DNA from 3 places in the Martinezella sp. CNPSo 3964 genome. Region 3 is predicted to be linked to each of the others. Evidence: predicted binding sites of a transcription regulator. Region 3 holds the regulator's gene; each other region holds the start of a gene.

The links. Region 3 encodes PhoB, which activates phosphate uptake and scavenging genes when phosphate is short. Its sites were predicted from a motif close to TGTCATNNANCTGTCAT; they were not measured.
Region 1: the regulator PhoB is predicted to act here: its motif matches at 3,764-3,780, upstream of AC13Q5_RS00685 (esterase-like activity of phytase family protein).
Region 2: the regulator PhoB is predicted to act here: its motif matches at 2,124-2,140, upstream of phnF (phosphonate metabolism transcriptional regulator PhnF).

Annotation. Positions count from the first base shown of each region.
Region 1 is NZ_JBXSOW010000001.1:134,147-139,663, forward strand. It holds gene recG (ATP-dependent DNA helicase RecG) at 1-2,063, shown strand, start outside; gene AC13Q5_RS00685 (esterase-like activity of phytase family protein) at 2,106-3,593, opposite strand; gene AC13Q5_RS00690 (DUF502 domain-containing protein) at 3,832-4,530, opposite strand; gene glmS (glutamine--fructose-6-phosphate transaminase (isomerizing)) at 4,707-5,517, opposite strand, start outside.
Region 2 is NZ_JBXSOW010000006.1:270,477-275,993, reverse strand. It holds one part of gene AC13Q5_RS20360 (IS5 family transposase) at 1-402, shown strand, start outside; gene AC13Q5_RS20355 (class I SAM-dependent methyltransferase) at 420-1,241, opposite strand; gene phnF (phosphonate metabolism transcriptional regulator PhnF) at 1,343-2,101, opposite strand; gene AC13Q5_RS20345 (extracellular solute-binding protein) at 2,324-3,571, shown strand; gene AC13Q5_RS20340 (carbohydrate ABC transporter permease) at 3,582-4,466, shown strand; gene AC13Q5_RS20335 (carbohydrate ABC transporter permease) at 4,463-5,302, shown strand; gene AC13Q5_RS20330 (PfkB family carbohydrate kinase) at 5,310-5,517, shown strand, end outside.
Region 3 is NZ_JBXSOW010000007.1:136,889-142,405, reverse strand. It holds gene pstA (phosphate ABC transporter permease PstA) at 1-669, shown strand, start outside; gene pstB (phosphate ABC transporter ATP-binding protein PstB) at 684-1,499, shown strand; gene phoU (phosphate signaling complex protein PhoU) at 1,551-2,264, shown strand; gene phoB (phosphate regulon transcriptional regulator PhoB) at 2,296-2,979, shown strand; gene AC13Q5_RS21805 (GcrA family cell cycle regulator) at 3,072-3,599, opposite strand; gene AC13Q5_RS21800 (acetylornithine transaminase) at 4,025-5,224, shown strand; gene argF (ornithine carbamoyltransferase) at 5,298-5,517, shown strand, end outside.

The sequences.
Region 1 (5,517 bases), on a different contig from region 3:
CGCTGCCTGGCGTCGGGCCGAAGGTATCCGAGCTGCTGGTGAAACTGCTCGATCGCGAGACGATCGACGATTGCCGCGTTATCGACCTTATCTTCCATGCGCCGCATTCGATCATCGACCGGCGCGAGCAGCCGGGTATCGCCCGCGCGCCGCAAGGCGCCATCGTCACCATTACGGGCCGCGTCGACCGGCACCAGCCCCCGCCGAACCCGCGCAGCAATGTGCCCTATCGGGTCTATCTGCATGACGAAACCGGCGAGCTTGCACTGGTTTTCTTCCGTGGCAAGGCGCAATGGCTCGAAAAGCAGCTGCCGATCGACGAGACGGTCACGGTCAGCGGCAAGGTCGACTGGTTCAACGGCCGGCCGTCGATGGTGCATCCCGACTATATCATGCGCGAAAGCGAGGCGGAGAACCTGCCGCTGGTCGAACCGGTCTATCCACTGACCGCCGGCCTCACGCCGAAATTCCTGCGCAAGACCATCGAGGGCGCGCTCCCGCGGATTCCGCAACTGCCCGAATGGGATGATATCGCTCTGACGCAGAAGCAGGGCTTTCCCTCGATCTCCGACAGCTTCCATATGCTGCATGCGCCGCAGGACGCCGCCGATATCGACCCGCAGGCACCTGCCCGCCGCCGGCTTGCCTATGACGAGTTCCTGGCGGGGCAATTGTCGCTCTCCCTGGTTCGCCAAAGGCTGCGCAAGGTTGCGGGGCAGCCAGTGCATGCTACTGGAGAAATCAGCGGCAAGATATTAGAATCCCTACCCTTCTCCATGACGAATAGTCAGCGCGATGCGGTCGCCGATATTCTGAAGGATATGGCTGGCACCGAGCGCATGCTGCGGCTGCTGCAGGGCGATGTCGGCGCGGGCAAGACGCTGGTGGCGCTGATGGCGATCGCGGCCGTGATCGAAAGCGGCGGCCAGGCCGTGCTGATGGCGCCGACCGAAATCCTTGCCCGGCAACACTTCGCAACGATCTCGAAATTCGCCGCCAGTGTAAACCTTTCCGTCGAAGTGCTCACAGGCCGCACGAAGGGCCGTGAGCGAGATGCCATCCTGGAGCGTATTGCCTCCGGCGAGGCGCAGATCATCATCGGCACCCACGCTTTGTTCCAGGATAGCGTCGCCTATGCCAATCTCATGCTGGCTGTCGTCGACGAGCAGCATCGCTTCGGCGTCCATCAGCGTCTGCGCCTGACCGCGAAGGGCATCTCGCCCCACATGCTCGTCATGACCGCGACACCGATCCCGCGAACGCTGGTGCTGGCCGCTTTTGGCGACATGGACGTTTCCAAACTCACTGAGAAGCCGGCGGGCCGCAAGCCGATCCAGACGATCACCGTTCCGAACGAACGTACCGGCGATATCGTCACCCGCTTGAGAAGCGCACTCTCCGAAGGCAAGAAAGCCTATTGGATATGCCCACTTGTCGAGGAATCCGAAGAATCCGATTTAATGTCGGTCGAGGAACGACATGAGACATTGACCAAGGCGCTCGGCCCCGGCATCGGCCTCATCCATGGCCGTATGAGCGGTCCGGAAAAAGATGCCGTCATGATGGCCTTCAAGAACGGCGAGATCCGTCTCCTGGTCGCCACGACTGTCGTCGAAGTGGGTGTCGATGTGCCCGATGCGACGATCATGATCATCGAACATGCGGAGCGCTTCGGTCTGGCGCAGCTTCACCAGCTGCGCGGGCGCGTCGGACGCGGCGATGAAGCCTCGACGTGCATTCTTCTCTACAAGGGACCGCTCGGCGAAACCGGCCATGCGCGGCTGTCGATCATGCGCGACACAGAGGATGGCTTCCGGATTGCCGAGGAGGATTTGAAGCTGCGTGGCGAAGGTGAGCTTCTCGGCACGCGCCAGTCCGGAACACCGGGCTTCCGCATCGCCAGCCTTGAGGCTCATGCCGATCTTCTGGAAATCGCCCGCAAGGATGCCGCCTATCTCATCGAGCGCGATCCGGATCTGACGAGCGAGCGCGGGAATGCGGTTCGTACCCTGCTCTACCTCTTCCGCCGCGACGAGGCGATCCGCTTCCTCCGGGCGGGATGAGCGGATGGACGCGATTGCCGCGTCCATCCCAGTCTCACAAGATCACTTGCCGGCAAGACCCGGAATGGTGACCTGAAACACCTGGAACATGGTGTCGACATCGGCTCCGCCATCACCCTTGTAGGCGGCGCCGACCTGGAAGCCGTCCTGGGTCAGGAAGTCGTTGTCGTTGGCGACGAACAGGAAGTAATCGTCCGGCAGCTTCGGATCCTGAATACTGACGAGTGACATGGCTTCCCACTTTTCCGAGAGGTTATTGCGGTCGTTCGGCGCGCCATTGTGCAGGCCGAAGCGAGCGAGATCGGCGCTGTCGTTGATATCGATGAATTGGCTGACCGTTGCCGGCTTCACCGAAGGATCGAGAATACCCTTCGGCGCGACCGCGGTATCGGCATCGAACTTACCGCCGGCAATATCGGTCGCTGCGGACACATCGACAGCAACGATGCTGCGATAGAGCGACTTGTCGCCCTTCTGGCCGTAACCGTTGTTGCTGTCGCGCGCCAGCATCAGGAAGGTCTGTGACGAAAGCGCGTAGATCTCACTCTGGGCGGCAACAGCTGTCTTGCCCTTGTCATTCGTGAACACCGGCAGCGGCACGACGTATTCATGGACCAGCTTCAGATTTGCAGGATCGGCGGCATCATAGACCAGCGCGCGAGTGTTCTGGCGCGTGGAGCTGGAATCGCCGCCATCCTGGCGGGTTGCGGACTGCAGCACGGCGATCAGGAACTTGCCATCGGGCGTCAGCGACATGCCTTCCAGACCCTGGTTGTTCTGGCGGCCGCTGGTCGGATCCTTCGGATCCGGAGCGGTTTCACCGGGGCCGGGATTATTGGAGGCAAAATTGACGACGCCATTGCGCATCGGCAGCAGGGCCGCCGGCGGAGGAGTGGCGGACATCATGCGGCCATCGGCAGCGAAGCGGTAGATATAGGGACCGTACTCGTCGCTGATGAACATCGTGCCGTCGGGCAAATGCGCGACGGCTTCGGTGTCGAGAGAAATCTTACCGTTCGGCGCCTGGGGCAGCAGAGGCATGTTGCCTTCCGCCTTGCGGGTACCGTTCGCCGGGTCGAGACCGGTGGTGTCGGCGCCCTTGTCATCCTTCAACAGTGTCGTATCGACGAGCTTTGCGTCGACGCCCGACTGTTCCTTGCCGGCCGGCGGGGTGATGCCCAGCGCTACGGGCGTCAGCGTGACTTCAATCGTGTTCAGGCGCGGGCGATAATCGGTCGTGCCAACGGCATTGTAGCCGCGGTCCGGCAGCAGCCACAGCGCCCCTTTGTAGGTGCCGTCGGCATTGCGGACCCAGCTCTTGGCGTCGATCGACATGCCAGAACCCGAGCCGAAAGTTTCGCCGAACTTGTCGCGCAGATTGGCCGGGATGCGGCCTACAGCGACGCGGCCCTTGTTGACAAGCGTCACGCCTTCGACCGTCACGGATTTATCTGCAAGCGCCACCACGGGCGCCATTAAAACAAATGTGGCAAATACCGCCGACAGCAGCGCCAGGCTCTTCGAATGCATATATCTCAAGACAATATCCTCCTGATGAAAAGCTTTGTGGAGACAACGGCATCCATCTTCGGCCCGTTTTGCGTCCGCGCCGAAAAACGACTGCCCGGCGCCGGTGCCCCGAACATCGATGCTGAGATACATGCTATTATCTGCCCCAGCTGACGATCTACGTCGTCAATATGATAGAGGCATGACAGTTCGCGCCCCGCGCGAAGATATTGATCCAACTATCGGAAGATGAGCAATTCTAGGTCAAGGACTTTAGAGGAACCGGCTGCCGCAATTCCTTGGCGGGCAGCAGTTCCTTATAGTCAGGGGCTACGAGACCGCCCGAGATCAGCAGCTTGGCGCCGTCCTCGGGGCTCATATCGAGCACCGTGATCTTTTCGCGCGGAACGAAAACCAGAAATCCGGCCGTCGGCACCGGCGTTGGCGGCAGGAAAACCGCCACCATGTCCTGTCCCATGGCGTTGAATTTCGAGGCAATCTCGCCCTTGGCATCCGTCGATATGAAGACCATGGACCAGAGACCCGGGCTCGGATATTCGATCAGCCCGACCTTCTTGAACGAGGTGCCCTGCTCCTTCAGCACCGTTTCGAAGATCTGCTTGACGCTCTTGTAGATGGTCCGCACCAGCGGCACGCGATTGACGATCGACTCGCCGACGCGGACGATGCTCTGCCCGATAAGGTTCTTGGCGAGAAAACCGACCAGCGTGATGAAGATCATCGCGATCAGCAGGCCGGTGCCGGGAACGGCAAAATTGAGATAGCTCTCAGGATCGTAGCGCGCAGGAATATAGGGGCGGACCCAGCTATCGGCCCAGTGGACCACCGACCAGGTCAACCAAAGGGTAATGGCAATCGGAGCGCAGATGATCAGGCCGGCCAGGAAATTGTTTCTGATCCGTGTGGTTACGGACATTTTGATGAGTTTTTCAGTCATTCGCCGCTCGAAAACTCCGTTCCGCCGCCTACCGCTACCCGGCAAATCCTCCCCACCATCTCCGTAGACGAATCGTGCCAGAAATCCGGGCGGCACACAACCCGCCAGCCGCTTCACCGCGCCGAACTAAGGCCTGGCTCACGACGACGTGACGGGAAGTGCGGGACGGAAAGCGCTTATTCCACGGTGACCGATTTGGCGAGATTGCGCGGCTGATCGACGTCCGTGCCCATGAAGACAGCCGTATGATAGGCAAGCAATTGAATCGGCAGCGAAAAGATGATCGGCGCGATGATTTCGTCGACAACGGGCAAGGTAATGGTCGCCATGGTTGGCAAGGTCGAGGCTGCCGCGCCAAGCTCATCCGTGATGAAGATGATTCGGCCGCCGCGCGCCGCCACTTCCTGCATGTTGGAGACGGTCTTGTCGAAGAAGCGGTCATGCGGCGCGATGACGATGACGGGCATGTTCTCGTCGATCAACGCGATCGGCCCATGCTTCAGCTCGCCGGCTGCATAGCCTTCCGCATGGATATAGGAAATTTCCTTGAGCTTCAGTGCGCCTTCCATGGCAAGCGGGAAGCTGGTGCCGCGGCCGAGATAGAGCACGTCCTTGAATTTCGAGATCTCTCGCGACAGGCTTTCCATCTGCGGCTGGATGATATTCAGGACATTCGCCATGATGCGTGGCATCTCGACGAGATGACGCACCATCTCTTCCTCATCCTTGGCGCTGACGGTGCCGCGGGCGACACCCGCTCCGATCGCAAGCGACGCGAGAACGGCAAGCTGGCAGGTGAAGGCCTTCGTCGAGGCGACACCGATCTCAGGACCGGCCAAGATCGGAAACACTGCGTCGGATTCACGCGCGATGGTCGATTCCCTGACATTGACCACGGCGCCGATCTTCAGGCCATTGTCCCTGCAGTAGCGCAGCGAAGCCAAGGTATCCGCGGTCTCGCCGGATTGCGAGATGAACAGCGCCGCC
Region 2 (5,517 bases), on a different contig from region 3:
ACCAAAGGCGGACTGAACTCCAAACTGCACACCGTCTGCGATGGCGAAGGACGCCCCATCATCATGCTGCTCAGCGAAGGCCAGATGAGCGACCATAAGGGTGCTCGCCTTGTCCTGGAAGCCTTGCCACCTGCCAAAACACTGATTGCTGACCGAGGCTATGACAGCAACGCGTTCCGGGAGGCCTTACAGGCAAAGGGCATCGAACCCTGCATTCCATCCAGCCGAAGCAGGAAGGTCCCGTATCCCTACAACAAGGGGCTATACAAGAAACGGCACAAGGTCGAGAATCTCTTCGCCAAACTCAAGGACTGGCGACGCATCGCAACCCGTTACGATCGGTGTGCCCATACCTTCTTTTCAGCCATATGCATCGCAGCAGCCGTCATCTTCTGGCTATGAGTTAACGAGTCCTGAGCCTAGGCAGGATAAGCCGTCGCCAGTATGATATGCGCCTGAATTTTGGCAGCAACTTCGCCGGTACCATGCCTGGCTTCGATCGCGGCGGCGGCATGGTCGGTTGCCGCCTCAAGCTTCCCCGCTTCTCTGGCCTCGATTTCGGTGCGAAGCAGAGTTCCCTGACAATAGGCGACGGCTGGAAGGCGCGGTGAGGATGCCCGGCTTTGTTCGGCTCTCGTTTCGATCACAATTTCGGAGAAACCTGCAGCTTCGAGGTCGCCGCGAATCCGGTCCACATCGTGGTAACCATGCGGAGTGCGCGCGAGAAAGCGCGGCGGATCGTTCGGAAAAATCCTGGCAAGTGCGTTCGTCACATCATCCGCGAATATATTCTCTTCGATGCGGTCCCAGACGTTGAACAGGAAATGTCCGCCGCGCTTCAGAACGCGCTTTGCTTCGCGATAGGCCGAGATGCGATCAGGAAAGAACATCGCGCCGAACTGGCAAAAGACGAGGTCAAAGGATGAATTTTCGAACGGCAGCGCCATGGCATCCGCTTGCTGCCAAGTGATGCGGCTGTCCGGAGCTTGCCGCGAAGCGGCGTAATCGAGCATCGGCTGGTTGAGGTCGGTGACGACATAGCTTGCATCGGCGGTTAGTTTCGGCGCCAAGGCTCGGGTGACAACGCCGGTCCCCGCGGCAATTTCCAACACCGCGCCAGGCCGCAAGGACGCGGCTCGCCGTGCAATATCTGCTGCGTAAGGCTCGAAAATCAACGGCACCATGTGGCGGTCGTAGTTTTCCGGGATTGAGCCAGCGAATACCTTGTCTGCCTCCAACATCACCATCACCCGCTGCACGCCTGATAGACCGCAACATTAGCATATCGCAGCAGACGCGTCATTCGGGCTCTGAAGAGGCCAATCGCGCAGAACCGATCTGGTCAGCCCACTTCGCCGCGCGCAAGCACGTCCAGAAGCTGGCTGGTATTGTCGATCGAGAATTGTATGCGCTCACCCGGCCATACAGATTCCGAATAGGAGATCGGGGTGCCCTTGAGATCGACGTCCACCTTTCTCGACACAGCCACCGGCTGAGACATGGACTGGCAGAGTTGCTTCGCCTCCTCACTCGTCGGCAGACGAACGATGATATCGGTGCGCAGGCGGATATAGTCGGGGATGCCGTATTCGGCCAGAATGACGGTCACGCTTCTCCCGCTGCGCCGCGCCTCGTCGAAGCCCGGAAAACGACGCACGGGGTAATAGGCATGCGAATAGTTGATCGGCTCCTCGTCGGCGAAGCCTCGCCTCACGATATGGTAGACCGGCTCGCCTAGGGGAAGCCGCAAAGCTTCGGCGATCAGTTCCGAGGCCGGAACAACTTCTTCGTGGATGGCTTGGCCGAGCGGTTCCCTGCCCTGATCGAGCAGATTTTGCGAGAAGCGCGTACGTTCGGACAAGCGGTAATCGAGGCGACTATCCCGCACAAAGGTTCCGCGCCCCTGCTCGACCAGCACGAGTCCTCGGCTTTCGAGGCGGGAAATGGCCCGCCGTATGGTGTGCCGTCCGACACCAAAACGTTCCATCAGGTCGGATTCCGTCGGAAGCTGTGTCTTTGGTGACAGGCGGCCGGTCAGGATATCTTCAGCAATATCGCTTTCGACCTGTTGCCATTGCCCGTGCAGCAATTTCTTCTCCATGCCTGCCTTCCGAATTCAACCATGTCATTCGAATGTCATATATCGGCTACAGCATCGATTTTCAATCTCTGCCGAATATCGGAAATCTAGTAAACAACGACTTAAGTCAATTTCGCCATCGGACCTTGGTGCTTAGCCACATTCCCCTTCATATGGATGTCACTCGCTATCGTTAGGTAAATATCCGAATGTTTTATTAATCATTCGGATATTGAGGATAAGATGGTAGGGCTTAATCGTCGTCAATTTATCGCGGGTACGACCGCAGTCATCGGCACATCAATGGCTATGATCGGCAAGGCCCGGTCCGCCGATGCGGCCATCGAAATTTCGAGCACCTGGGGCTCCGACAAGCCCTTCCAGAAGGTCGTCGATGCATTCAACGCCAAGCAGCTGGGCGTCACGGTCACCAATCGTTTCGACGGCGACTATGAGGCGGTGACGGCCAAGGCCGTCGCAAGCGTTGCCGCGGGCCGCCCGCCGGCCATGATGGTCACCGGCTGGAAGTTCGGCTATTTCGCCAAACGCACGCTCGGCGCGCGCGACCTGCGCGAGATCAATGCGGCGAAAGCCGAAGCGATCCTTGCCAATTTCCGTTCGTCGGTTCTGCCGCTGGTCACCATCGACGGCGCCGTCATCGGCCTTCCCTGGGCCATGTCGACCCCGATCACCTATATCAACAGCGACATGTGGAAAGCTGCCGGCCTCGATCCAAATCTGCCGGAGACACCTGATACGAAGTGGCTTTACGAGACCGCGCGCAAGCTCGATGCATCCCTCAAGGGCAAGCACCCCACCTACCGCTCCCCGATCTCTCTTTCCAACAACGAATGGACGAGCCAGTCCTTCATCCAGAATGCCGGCGGCTTCATCATCGATCCCGATGGCAAGCTGGCGCTCAACAGCCCCGAAGCAATCGCCGGCATGACCGAATATTGCGCACCGGCCCATGAAGGCCTCTGGCTGCCCGTCAGCGACAAGGAGCAGACCGCCGCGTTCCAGGCCGGCGCCCTTGCCATCTGCACGACCAGCTCGACTGCCGCCGTCACCTTCCCCTTCGGCGCGGCAAAGGCCGTCACGACCAAGTTCCCAGGCCTGTCGGGACATCCGCGCAAGATGAACAGCGGCGGCAATTTCCTCGCCGTCTACACGCGCAACAAGGAACAGGCGGAAGCTTCGCTTGCCTTCCTTGAATTCTGTGCATCGAAGGAAGGCCAGGCGCTCTGGTCTCAGACCGGGTACCTCAACACCTCGAAGCATGACATCCCGCTCATCAACGAGTTCATGAAGCCGGCCGCTGCCCAGCTGACCGATGGCCTGACCGCGGAAACGATCTGGCCGGGCAAGCGTGGCCTCGAAGGCCAAGCCGTGTGGCGCAAGTGGGTTTCGCGCATGCTGCTCAAGGAAACGACGGTTGCCGACGGCATCAAGGGCGCTCATGACGAGCTTACCGGACTGATTTCGGCATAGGCTCCGCATCATGCCATTTCGTTTTCGATCGCTGGCCCCCTATCTATTCGTGGGGCCAGCCGTTCTTTCCGTTGCGATATTCCTATACGGCCCGCTGATCGCGTCGATGCTGCTATCGGTGGTCGACTGGAATTTGCTGTCGGCCGACATCCGCTTCGTCGGCGTCGACAACTACGCGTCCGTCTTCGACAATCCTGATTTCCGCATGGCGGCATGGAATACGCTGCTTTACTGTGCCGTCCTGATCCCCGCCGAGATCGTCATTCCGCTGATCTTTGCCGTCATGCTGCACGCGGTGCGCAAGAATCCGCTGCGGGGACTTTATCGCGGCAGCCTGTTCCTGCCGACGATCGTCGCCTATTCGGTTGCGGGTGTTGCCTGGTCCTGGCTGTTCAATCCGGTCAACGGCCTCTTCAACGAGGTGCTCGGCCATTTGGGCTTCCCGCCGTCGCGCTGGCATACGGATCCGAACCTTGCGCTTCTCTGCGTCAGCCTCGTCACCTTCTGGAAGACCTTCGGCCTCAACATGCTGCTCTGGCTGGCGGCGCTCGCAAACCTGCCGCATCAACTGCGTGAAGCGTCACAACTCGATGGCGCGGGCTCGACACGGCATTTCTTCAACATCAGCCTGCCGCTGATGACGCCGACTGCCTTCTTCATCAGCGTCACGACCTTCTTCCATGTACTTGACGACATCGTCGGCGTCATCGACGTGCTGACACACGGCGGACCCGCCGGCAGAAGCTCGAGCCTCCTCTATTTCCTGTGGCAGCAGGGCCTGCTGTTCTTCCAGTTCGGTCCGGCCAGCGCCGTTGCCGTCATCATCATTGTGCTGGTGCTCGCCATCACATGGCTGCAGTTCCGCGTCAGCGAGAAGCGGGTACACTATAGATGAGCGGCATCGTCCACAGACTGCACAGATTGCTGCTTCATATCGTGCTCATGGCAATCTGCATCGTCACCGTTTTTCCACTGGTCTGGATGGTGTCCGCGGCCTTCACGCCCAATGACATGATCATGGCCAAGGCCGTGCGCCTTTGGCCAGATCATCCGACGCTGTCGAATTTCACCATCGCCGCAAGCCGGCATCCGATCTGGATGTGGCTGTGGAATTCCATGCTGACCGCAACTCTCATCACGGTTGGAAAGCTTGCTCTTTCGGTCCCGGCGGGCTTTGCCTTCGGGCGGCTGGAGTTCAAGGGAAAGCAGGTGCTCTTCTGGTTCGTCATCGCCACCATGTCGTTCCCGAATGTGCTTGCGATCATCCCCACCTATATCGCGGTCGTAAAGCTCCAGGCCGTCGACACCTACGGCGCGATGATCATCCCGTCGATCCCCTATATCGGCTTCTACGTCTTCTATATGCGCCAGGCCTTCCGGTCGCTTCCCGCTTCGATATTCGAGGCAGCGCGCATGGACGGAAGCGGGTTGTGGCGGCAATTCATCGAGATCGGTGTTCCGAACGTCATTCCTGCGATCGCGGCCCTTTCTGTGATTTCCTTCATGGGCGCTTGGAACATCTATCTCTGGGGCCAACTCGTGCTGGACGACGCATTCAAGAAGACGCTCACGACCGGCATTGCCGTCTTTGCCGATCTCGAAGGCGCCGAACGAGCCTGGGGGCCGTTGATGGCGACAAGCCTGTTGTCGATCATTCCCGTTCTCTTGATCTTCCTGCTGGCACAGCGTTTCATCGTGGACGCGCTCGCACCAGGCATTGACGACAGATAGGCAAAGCATGCCCCGCATTATCGTAATCGGATCGGTCAATCACGATCGCATATGGCAATTGGACGCTCCGCTCATCCCGGGTGGGCGGATACAGTTTTCATCCCAAACAACCCGGCTCGGCGGCGGTGCTTTCTACACCGGGCAGCAGCTGCTGGAACTCGGCGCCGATGTCGCCATCGTCTCGTGGCTGATGCAGGACGAACAGGGACAAGCGG
Region 3 (5,517 bases):
GGTGTCGCGCTGATCGGCTCGCTCTATCTGATGCTGACCGTGCTCGTTCTTGCTCTGCCCGTCGGCGTTGCGGCGTCGATCTATCTGGAGGAGTTCGCGCCGAAGAACCGGCTGACGGATCTGATCGAGGTCAATATCAACAATCTCGCGGCCGTTCCTTCGATCGTCTACGGCTTGCTGGGTCTCTCGGTCTTCATCAACATGATGGGCCTGCCGCGTTCGGCCTCGCTGGTCGGCGGACTGGTGCTGAGCCTAATGACGCTGCCGATGATCATCATTGCCACGCGCTCGGCATTGCGGGCCGTGCCGCCGTCGATCCGCAGCGCGGCGCTCGGGCTAGGCGCGTCACGCATGCAGATGGTCTTCCATCACGTCCTGCCGCTTGCGATGCCGGGCATTCTGACGGGCACGATCCTCGGGCTTGCCCATGCGCTCGGCGAGACGGCGCCGCTGCTTTTGATCGGCATGGTCGCCTTTGTCGCCAACTATCCGGCATCGCCCCTCGATCCGTCGACGGCGCTGCCGGTGCAGATTTACATGTGGGCGAGCGAAGCCGAGCGTGCCTTCGTCGAAAGAACGTCCGGGGCCATCATCGTCCTGCTCTTCTTCCTCGTCGCAATGAATATCGGCGCCATCCTGCTGCGCCGCCGCTTCGAGCGGCGCTGGTAAGGGAGGGCCGTAGGATGAACATGATGACGGAAGCCGCAAGCGAAAAAGCATTGACCAAGAAGATGATGACGATCCCCTACAAGATGATCGGCCAGGACGTTTCGGTCTTCTATGGCGACAAGCGCGCGCTTTTCGACGTCAATCTGAAGATCCGTGCGAATACGGTCACGGCTCTGATCGGTCCTTCCGGTTGCGGCAAGTCCACCTTCCTGCGTTGCCTCAACCGCATGAACGATACGATCGAGACTTGCCGCGTCACCGGCAAGATCACGCTCGACGATCAGGATGTCTACGATAACAGCATTGATGTCGTTGAATTGCGCGCCCGCGTCGGCATGGTCTTCCAGAAGCCCAACCCGTTTCCGAAGTCGATCTATGAGAATGTCGCCTACGGTCCGCGCATCCATGGCCTGCATCGTTCGAAAGCCGATCTCGAACATATCGTCGAAACCAGCCTGCAGAAGGCCGGTCTTTGGGGCGAGGTGAAGGATCGGCTCCATGACGCCGGTACGAGCCTGTCGGGCGGTCAGCAGCAGCGTCTGTGCATCGCCCGCGCCGTTGCGGTCAGCCCGGAGGTCATCCTGATGGACGAGCCGTGCTCGGCGCTCGATCCGATTGCAACGGCCAAGGTCGAAGACCTTATCCACGAGCTGCGGGAAAATTTCACGATCGTCATCGTGACGCATTCCATGCAGCAGGCAGCCCGCGTTTCGCAACGCACCGCAATGTTCCACCTCGGCCACCTGGTCGAGGAGAATGACACCGATAAGATGTTCACCAATCCCGACGATTTCCGCACGCAGGATTACATCATGGGCCGTTTTGGTTGATGATGTCAGGCGCGCGGCTCATTTCACACAGTTCACCTTGAGGATAGAAAAATGGTCTCCACTCACATTCTCTCTGCCTACGACGAAGACCTGAAGTTCCTGACGCGCCGCATTGCGGAAATGGGCGGCCTGGCCGAGCAGATGGTCAGCGACAGCGTACGCGCGCTCGTCAACAGCGATGCCGGTCTTGCCCAGAAGGTCATTTCCGACGACGTCGTTCTCGACCATGCCGAGCGCGAAGTCGGCGACAAGGCGATCGTCACGATCGCTCGCCGCCAGCCGATGGCAGCCGACCTGCGTGAGATCATGGGTTCGATCCGCATCGCCTCCGACCTGGAGCGTGTTGGCGATCTTGGCAAGAACACCGCCAAGCGCGTCATCGCCGTTCAGGGCACCGGCGTTCCACGCCGCCTCGCTCGCGGCATCGAGCACCTCTCCGAACTGGCGCTGAGCCAGCTCAAGGAAGTTCTGGATGTCTACGCGACCCGCTCGCCCGACAAGGCCGTGTCGATCCGCGAACGCGACGAGGAAATCGACGCAATGTACACCTCGCTGTTCCGCGAGATGTTGACCTACATGATGGAGGATCCGCGCAACATCACCACCTGCACGCATCTTCTTTTCTGCGCCAAGAACATCGAGCGCATCGGCGACCATGCCACGAACATCGCCGAGACGATCTATTACATGGCGACAGGCGCGCAGCCGGAAGGCGAGCGCCCGAAAGACGATACCGCCAACACCGTCGGCGCGGTGACGGAATAATCTGGAAGCGAAGAAAGGAGACCATAGGCGCATGGTTCCGAGAGTTGCTGTTGTAGAAGACGAGGAAGCGCTTAGCGTTCTGCTGCGCTACAATCTTGAGGCCGAAGGCTTCGAGGTCGACACGATCCTCAGAGGCGATGAGGCTGAGCTGCGTCTCCAGGAGCGCATCCCCGATCTCCTGATCCTCGATTGGATGCTCCCCGGTGTATCCGGCATCGAGCTCTGCCGCCGGCTGCGTATGCGGCCGGAGACGGAGCGCCTGCCGATCATCATGCTGACGGCCCGCGGCGAGGAAAGCGAGCGCGTGCGTGGGCTTTCCACCGGCGCGGACGATTACGTCGTCAAGCCGTTCTCGACGCCGGAGCTGATGGCCCGCGTCAAGGCGATGCTGCGGCGTGCCCGCCCGGAGGTTCTCTCCACGGTGCTGCGCTGTGGCGATATCGAGCTGGACCGCGAAACCCATCGCGTCCATCGCAAGAGCCGCGAAGTGCGGTTGGGGCCAACGGAATTCCGCCTGCTGGAATTCTTGATGTCCTCGCCTGGACGCGTCTTCTCGCGTTCGCAGCTGCTCGACGGCGTATGGGGGCACGATATCTATGTCGACGAACGCACCGTCGACGTCCATGTCGGCCGTCTGCGCAAGGCGCTGAATTTCTCCAATATGCAGGATGTCATCCGCACCGTTCGTGGCGCGGGCTATTCCATGGAAGCCTGAGCGGCAAGGCCGCTCGGGCATTACGACATAGCGGCGGAAATATAAAAACGGGCCTCGAGGGGCCCGTTTTTCTTGGGTTTTGCTTATGGTTTTCAGCCGTTGTTGCGTCGGCGATCATGCACCGGCTGGTAGGCCATGCGCTGATGATAGGTGCAATAAGGCGACGAATCCGGGCTGTCGTTGCCGCAGAAGTGGAAATCATCCTTCAGCGGGTCGCCGACCGGCCACTTGCAGGTGCGTTCCGTCAGTTCCGTCAGGCCGAGCCGGCGGGAGATCGGAACGACGACATTTGCAGCCGGGCGATATTGAATTTCGTTGACGGAATCGACCTCGATCTCTTCCTTCAGCATGGTTGCGCCCTGCTGACGGGTGACCACCGTGCGGGTAGCAACGCGCGATCCGTAGCTTGCGGCGCGAGGCGCTGCGGCGCTGCGCTTCGGCGTGCGCGCTGTGGTTGTCGTGCCGCCCGCCTTCGCTCGACCGGGAAGGTTCAGGCGATGCACCTTGCCGATGACGGCATTACGGCTCACGTCACCGAGCTGCGCAGCAATTTGGCTGGCGCTCAACCCTTCGGACCATAGCTTTTTCAGCTTCTCGACGCGTTCGTCTGTCCAATTCATGCCCTGTCTCCGCTGTCGCGTTTCCGATGGCAGAATCCCTCACCATTGCCTCGCATGGGAACAAGGCGCGAAACGCTCTAAAATTGTGGTGACTAGTTCCGCCGCATGCAGTCTAGCAATTGGTTTTTAACCTAGTGTGAGGCTGACTCCGTGACAAGAGTCGCGAGAATCTTGAGGAATCGATTTCGAGGTTTTCCCCAACTTGCTGCCCAGGCGTGGCATTTCTGCAATAGGCGCCGCCGAACCCATCTCTTTCGCCCGCAAGCGCTATCTCGCACCTGCTAAAGCGCCAGTTTTGTTGACATCGCGGTGCAAAACATCAATAGTGCCCAAGCCGCCGCAAGGCGGCATTTTTGATTTTTTCGGACCCGTTTCATCAAATGGAAGCGATCGGTCCTTAAAGTTGTGATCGAGGAGATATGGCCATGGCCGAGACCACGCCGCTTTATGACACCTATATGCGCGCTCCGCTACGGTTCGAGCGAGGCGAGGGCGTCTGGCTGGTCACCGAAAATGGCGAGCGCTACCTCGATTTCGCGGCCGGCGTCGCGGTCAACTCGCTCGGCCATGCCCATCCCCATCTTGTTGCCGAATTGAAGGCCCAGGCTGACAAGGTCTGGCACCTTTCCAACCTCTATGAGGTGCCCGGTCAGGAGAAGCTGTCGAAGCGGCTGACGGAAGCCACCTTCGCCGACAAGGTGTTCTTCACCAATTCGGGTGCAGAAGCGCTGGAATGCGCCATCAAGACGGCACGGCGCTATCAGTTCGCCAAGGGGCATCCTGAAAAGTTCCATATCATCACCTTCGAAGGTGCGTTCCATGGCCGCACGATCGCGACGATCGCTGCCGGTGGTCAGGAAAAGTATATCGAAGGTTTCGGTCCGAAGGCGCCGGGCTTCGACCAGGTGCAGTTCGGCGATCTCGATGCCGTGCGTGCCGCTATCACCGACGCGACGGCCGCGATCCTGATCGAACCGGTGCAGGGCGAGGGCGGCATCCGCCCGGCCACCAATGAATTCCTGCGGGGGCTGCGCCAGATCTGCGACGAGCACGGCCTGCTGTTGATCCTTGATGAAGTGCAGTGCGGCGTCGGCCGAACGGGCAAGCTGTTTGCCCATGAATGGGCTGGCATCAAGCCTGACATCATGGCGGTCGCCAAGGGTATCGGCGGTGGTTTCCCGCTCGGTGCGTGCCTTGCGACGGCGGAAGCTGCTTCCGGCATGAAGGCGGGCACGCACGGCTCGACTTATGGCGGCAATCCGCTTGCCATGGCCGTCGGCAACGCCGTTCTCGACATCGTGCTCGCCGAAGGCTTCCTGCAACATGTGCGCGATATCGCGCTGGTGTTCCGTCAGGGGCTGGCCTCGCTCAAGGATCGCTTCCCCGACATCATCGAGGATGTTCGCGGCGAAGGCCTGATGCTGGGCGTCAAGGCGGCCATTCCGCAGGCGGAGCTGCTGCAGGCGATCCGTGCGGAGCACCTGCTTGGCGTGCCGGCCGGCGACAACGTCATCCGCTTGCTGCCGCCGCTGGTCGTGACTGCCGAAGAAGCACGCGAAGGTCTCGCTCGCCTGGAGCGTGCCGCCGAGCGTGCGCGCGCCGCCCGCACTAAAAAATCGGCTTGAGTTCAACGCCCGCAGTCGGGGCGTTCCTGCCCCACGCGGGCGTTATTGTTTTTTCTGGAGTACAGGTAAGGACATGGCTTCTCCGAAACACTTTCTCGATCTCTCTGCCGTTCCGGCTGCAGATCTGCGCAACATCATCGATGACGCGATCGTACGAAAGACCGCGCAGAAGGCCGGCACGGCCGACAAGCCGCTCGCCGGCAAGATGCTGGCGATGATCTTCGAGAAGCCGTCCACCCGAACCCGCGTCTCCTTTGATGTCGGCATGCGACAGCTCGGCGGCGAGACGCTGT